DNA from 2 places in the Lysinibacillus sp. FSL H8-0500 genome. Region 1 is predicted to be linked to the other one. Evidence: riboswitches for the same ligand, from Rfam matches in the RefSeq annotation. Region 1 holds a riboswitch; the other holds the start of a gene.
What was found. A riboswitch is a leader RNA that binds a small molecule or an ion and turns the genes downstream of it on or off. The one in region 1 is predicted to bind thiamine pyrophosphate.
Positions count from the first base shown of each region.

Region 1 (3,203 bases):
CTGAGGCAGGTGCTCGAAATGCTGATTATGTTGGCTACTCCACACCAAATATTGCTGCGATGGGCTTAATGGATGAAGAGGTTGTCACAGACGAACGCCACTACCCTACTGAGGAGCAACGTGAGACATTAGAGGTCTATAAAAATTTAGGACCAGATTATTTAGGGAAATATAATGAATTATTTTTAGAATTTAAAATGAGTATTCGTTAACAAATGCAAAAGGTCTGCCGAGAAAATTTTGCGCTCTCGACAGACCTTCTATTTTATCGAAATGATACTATTTCAGACTTTCAACCGATACACTAAACATCTCCTTATGATAGACTGTAGTATATTTGGTGACAAAAAGGAGAGTTAGTTAATGACCCAGCAAAAGTCTAATAAGGCGGCTTTATATATTTTAATGTTTAATATGTTTATCACAATGGGTAGTATTGGTATTATTATTCCTGTTATGCCGGAGTATTTAAGAATATTTGGCGCAGCAGGGCAAATTCTTGGCATGTTGATTGCAACATTCGCCTTAGCTCAATTTGTATTTTCTCCAATTGCTGGGAATCTTTCGGATCAATACGGTCGAAAAAATTTAATTATTTTTGGTCTTATCCTTTCAGGGCTTGCACAAATTGGTTTTGGATTTTCTACAGATATATGGATGCTCTTTGTTGCCCGCTTTCTAGGTGGTCTTGGCTCTGCGTTTGTAGCACCTCCTATTATGGCTTTTGTTGCAGACGTGACAACCTATGAAGAACGCGGAAAAGGAATGGGGATGTTAGGAGCTGCTATGTCTCTTGGCTTTATGATTGGTCCTGGAATCGGTGGCTTCTTATCAAAAGTAAGCTTGCATTTCCCCTTCTATACTGCTGGCGCTGCGGCTATTTTGGCTGCGCTATTATCATTGTTCTTACTACCATCCACAAAGCCAAGCGTAGTACAAAACAAACAAAAGCAAGACAACCTTGCAAGGCAAATGGCCCGTTCTGTACATATGCCGTATTTCGTTATGCTCATTATTATGATGGTATTCTCATTTGGCATCGCTAATTTCCAAACAACTTTATCGTTATTTGTCACAGAGAAATTCAATTATACACCTGGTGATATTGCCATTATTTTAGTGGTTGGTGGTGCATTTGGCGTAGTCGTTCAAATGTTTGTCATTACACCGCTCTTTAAACGCTTAGGGGAAATGAAGGTTGTCTTAATCAATTTATTCGTCGCAGCTGTCTCTATTTATTTAATATTATTTGTGTCAGGATTTGCGCTTATATTAGTTGTAGCCACGATTTTCTCAACCGCTACTACATTAATTCGTCCTGCTGTTAATACACTAATTTCTAAGCTTGCTGACAATGAGCAAGGCTTTGCTGCTGGTTTGAACAATGCCTACATGAGCCTTGGCAATATGATTGGTCCTGCATTGGCAGGCATTCTATTTGATTGGAATATGAACAGCCCTTATATTTTGGGTGCCATTATTTTATTATCCTGTTTTTTCCTTGCTCTGATTTGGACAATAAAAAAAGCACCACATCTTATGCAGCCTGATACACATTAGTATTGACTATTTTTCAAAATACGGTATATTAAGGTTGTTCTACTAAAAATATCAATAATTTATTTATTACCACTAGGGGAGTCTTTACGAGGCTGAGACGTATATGGTTATATACGGACCCTTTGAACCTGATCTAGTTCACACTAGCGGAGGGAAGTGATGCAACTTGCTTGTTAATATGTATATGCAAGGTCGCTTCCTGCTGTTTAAAGGAAGCGGCCTTTTTATTTTTCTAGTAAACATCATCTAAAGGAGTGCATTTCATGTCTATTCGAAAATTAACAATTATGGCTTTACTGGTAGCAATAGCTATCGCAGGCTCTACCTTTGTATCTATTCCAACGGGGATTGCACGTGCCTATCCTGTTCAACATGCAATAAATGTGATAAGTGCCATTATTCTTGGACCCGTCCCAACCATTATCATTGCCTTTGTTACAGCAATGGTTCGTATCCTTACAGGTACAGGCTCTTTGTTGGCGATTCCGGGAAGTGTTATTGGTGCATTATGTGCTGCGCTTGCCTATAAATATAGCCATAAAATGTGGTTAGCTGGCGTTGGTGAAATAATTGGAACAGGTATTCTTGCTTCACTTATTGCAGTGCCTTATGCTCAATTATTAATGGGAACATCAGTAGCTGCGTTATTTTTTATGCCAGCCTTTTTAACGTCAAGTACCATTGGAGCTATTTTAGGTATTGTCGTTGCAAGCAGCTTACAAAAAACGGTGCTTATAAAACATTTTAAATCCTCACTGTATGAATAGTTAAATAGATTTTAATGGATTTCTGGGAGATTTTTGATCACTTGACTCCTTCTTTTGAGCGAAGCTTTCCTTTTTTGATCATCTGCCCCTTATTTTGAGCAAAACTTCACCCTTTTTGATCACTTACTCTCCACTTTTGAGCGGAGCTTGATCACCTCCCTATAAAACAACAAAAAGCAGTGCAAAATCCTACCTCTTTGCACTGCTCTCTTTCCTACTATGATCGCTTTTTCATACCCTTTAATAGCTGTGCAACATTTGTGTCCTCTGCCTGTACAGGCTGTTGTTCAGCAAGAGGCTCTTTGTGCTTCGGCTTAGTGAGGAAGCTCCAGCCAAAACGTCTAATGGTAATATCCATAAAGAATAACAGCATCCCTGCTAGCATAAGCCATGTCGTAATGTTTTGACGATCTGCTCCCTTTTGTGTAAAGTCACGAAAAGCATCCTCGGGTTCTTTTAAAACAGCACCACCTGTTTGCTTCGCTAATTCCTCTACTAATGACTCATTTATTGGGCGTAACTCATATTCAGCACTATAAGGAACACTTAGCCCTGCCTGATAAATAGCCTGCTCCTCATCAGCAATGCGGAAGAAAATCAATCCGGGTTCTGTTTGTACTGTTGCACGAACTTGGGAAGCAGAAATGGTTTCTAGCTGTGTTGCTAGTTCTTCTCCTGCTTCATTGACCGCTACAATATCTAAAAATGCGGCTTCATTTGTAGGGTCTGTAATCATAAATGAACCCTCTGCGTCTAATCTTACATCATAGGCAACATCATTATAGCTTGGCAGCATTTGTGAAATAAGGGTTTGCCAAAATGTGCCCCAGTCCTGCCACCTTGCCCAATCACCTGTCCATTTACCTGTTGAATCGG
Region 1 covers NZ_CP150292.1:1,026,532-1,029,734, reverse strand. Annotated here, with positions in the region: gene MHB44_RS04690 (ABC transporter substrate-binding protein) at 1-212, shown strand, start outside; gene MHB44_RS04685 (MFS transporter) at 364-1,560, shown strand; TPP riboswitch at 1,625-1,732, shown strand; gene thiW (energy coupling factor transporter S component ThiW) at 1,824-2,327, shown strand; gene MHB44_RS04675 (VWA domain-containing protein) at 2,545-3,203, opposite strand, start outside.

Region 2 (3,203 bases), 2.4 Mb from region 1:
TTTTAATAAAGAGCTAAAAAGCTTGATACTATTTATTTCCTTATAATACCTTACCAAAATCATAAAAAAAATCAAAGTCCATGCGCTTACATAAACTTTGATTTTCGATATTATTTCCTAGGAAATGATGTATATTCAAGTTGTTTCGCTTCTTGTTGTCGTAATTCGACACGGCGAATTTTCCCTGAAGAGGTTTTTGGTAGCTCTTCTACAAACTCAATGGCACGAGGATATTTATAGGGTGCTGTTAATGTTTTTACATGCTGCTGAAGTGTTTGCATAAGCTGCTGATCACCGATTTCACCCTGATGAAGAACAATAAATGCCTTGACAATATTTCCTCGAACCTTGTCAGGGCTTGCTATAACAGCCGCTTCTTTGACAGTTGGATGCTTCATTAAGGCATCCTCCACTTCAAATGGGCCAATTGTATAGCCTGAAGAAATAATGACATCATCACCTCGCCCCTCAAACCAAAAGTAGCCATCCTTATCTTTATAGGCACGATCTCCTGTAATATACCAATCACCACGGAATTGTAAATGTGTACGTTCAGGGTCTTTTAAATATTTTTTAAAGAGTGCAGGTGTTGCTCGGTGGACGGCTATATCTCCCACTTCTCCGACAGCAACTGGCTGACCTTCGTCATTAATAATGTCTACTGTATTGCCAGGTGTTGGTTTTCCCATCGAACCAGCTCTTGTTTCCATTCCCACCATTGTACCAACAAGTAATGTATTTTCAGTTTGACCATAGCCATCTCGTATTTGTACATGACAAACATCTGAAAATACTTTAATCACCTCACTATTTAAAGGCTCACCTGCTGACACAGCCTGACGAACGGCACTTAAATTATATCGCTGTAAATGATCAAGTGCTGCCATAAAACGATATTCCGTTGGTGTGCAACATAGAACATTAATATTGAACTTTTCAAGCAATGTTAGGTAAGTAGCTGCATCAAATTTCCCCTTATAGACAAATGCTGTTGCACCACTTCCTAATGTAGCAAGGAACGGACTCCATATCCATTTTTGCCAGCCAGGTGCTGCTGTAGCCCAAACAATATCATTCTCTTGGACACCTAACCAATAGGGAGCTGATGTACGTAAATGTGCATAGCCCCAGCTATGACTATGGACTGCGGCTTTAGGATTACCTGTTGTACCACTTGTATAGGCTAAAAAAGCAATATCTGTGCTTTTGGTTGGAGTAGGATTTATGTAAGTTGTTGATTGATATTGCATATTTTCTAGTAATGGTTGCCATGGTTCATGTGCATTACCAATTACAAATTGCTGTATACCCTGTAAATTTTCCACCTTATCAAATTGTTCAATATAAGGCTCATAGGCAATAATAGCTTGTACATTTGCATGTTGAATGCGATAGTCAATATCTTTGGTTCTTAACATTTCTGAGCTTGGAATAATCGTTAAACCCGCTTTTAAAGCAGCAATATAAACAATATAGGCTTCGACAGAGCGTGGTACCATCACTAGTATCACATCACCTTTTGTTAAGCCTTGTTTTGTAAAAACATGTGCTGCCTGATTGGCCCTTTCAAGTAAATGCGTGTATGTAATCCATTGAACCTCTTGATGTTCATCACAAATAATTAATGCATTTTTAGTTGTATCCTGTGCATATTTTTCAATTTCCTCTGTAATATTATACCATTCTGGTGCAATCAAATCTTGTCTTTTCACGGCAAATGCCCCCTTTTGTTATGACACATTATAAATCTCCTATTTTGTGTTTTTCAATGCTTTGCGTTCAATTTACCAAAAGTCATGACAACTATCATATTTAGTTATATGGTATCGGTCATATTCATATGAATTCTCTCTTGAACAAGCTAAAAAAGTATGGTACATTTTGGTCAACTGAAAACAAGATTGCAGGGGGACTCATTATGAGTTGAGAAGGTAAAACCTGACCCTTTGAACCTGTTAGTTAATACTGGCGTAGGGAGCAATATCCATCTATTTTTATTGATGAAGGGCTCTTTTGCGTGTATTTTTACACAAAAAGGGCCTTTTTGCATGCTTACGTTCGTCCAATAAGGAGGACCTATAATGATTATTCAAAAAATTCGGCAAAAAAATCCATTAATTCATTGCATTACAAATTATGTCGTCGCAAACTTCCAAGCAAATGGACTATTAGCAATTGGTGCTTCACCTGTTATGGCTGATGGCAACGATGAGGTGGAGGAAATGGTAAAAATTTCCTCAAGCTTATTAATTAATATCGGCACACTGAATGATACCATGAAAAAATCTATGTTACTGGCTGGAAAAAGGGCAAATGCGCTTGGTATCCCTGTTATGTTAGATCCAGTAGGCGCTGGTGCAACAAACTACCGTAAACAAGCTGTACAATACCTACTCGAAGAAATTCAATTTGCAGCTATTCGTTGCAATATTGGAGAACTTGCGGCAATTGCTCATGTAGAATGGCAGCAAAAGGGTGTAGATAGTGGAACAGGCTCTATTTCTGTAGAGGATGAAGCAAAAAAAGTGGCCAAGCTGTATCAATGTATCGTCATTGTTACAGGTGAAAAGGACTTTATCACAGATGGCAATCAGCAGCAATGGATTGCAGGTGGAAATGCCCAAATGACAGAGGTCACTGGAACAGGCTGCCTTTTAAGTGCTATTTGTTGTGCTGCTTATGTAGCTGATCAGCAGCCCTATCATCAGTTAGCTGAGATACTAAAGCTTTATAAACAAATTGCCGAGCAAGCTGCTGCTTCTACACAATATATAGGTGATTTTCAAATTGCTGTGTTAAATGAACTAGGTCGTCTATCCAAGGGCGGTGAGCAATAATGCACATTGTGACAACAATCGCTGGTTCTGATAGTGGTGGCGGTGCTGGCATACAGGCTGATTTAAAAACCTTTCAGGAATTAAAAGTGTTTGGAACAACCGTTATTACAGCTTTAACTGCTCAAAATACACGAGGTGTTTCAGGTGTTCTGCCAATTGAGGCAGCTTTTGTAAAACAACAACTACAGGCATTGCTTGATGATTTTTCAATAAGTGCTGTCAAAACAGGCATGTTATTTTCCTCAGCTATTATTCATACAATTGCGCAAGTAATAGCTGATACAAACATACCACTTATTGTTGATCCTGTGATGATTGCCAAAGGTGGCGAAAGTTTATTACAGCAAGAAGCCATTGATGCTATTA
Region 2 covers NZ_CP150292.1:3,477,333-3,480,535, forward strand. Annotated here, with positions in the region: gene MHB44_RS16500 (acyl--CoA ligase) at 111-1,712, opposite strand; TPP riboswitch at 1,896-1,994, shown strand; gene thiM (hydroxyethylthiazole kinase) at 2,082-2,837, shown strand; gene thiD (bifunctional hydroxymethylpyrimidine kinase/phosphomethylpyrimidine kinase) at 2,837-3,203, shown strand, end outside.
Region 2: another riboswitch for thiamine pyrophosphate. It lies ahead of thiM (hydroxyethylthiazole kinase); the one in region 1 lies ahead of thiW (energy coupling factor transporter S component ThiW).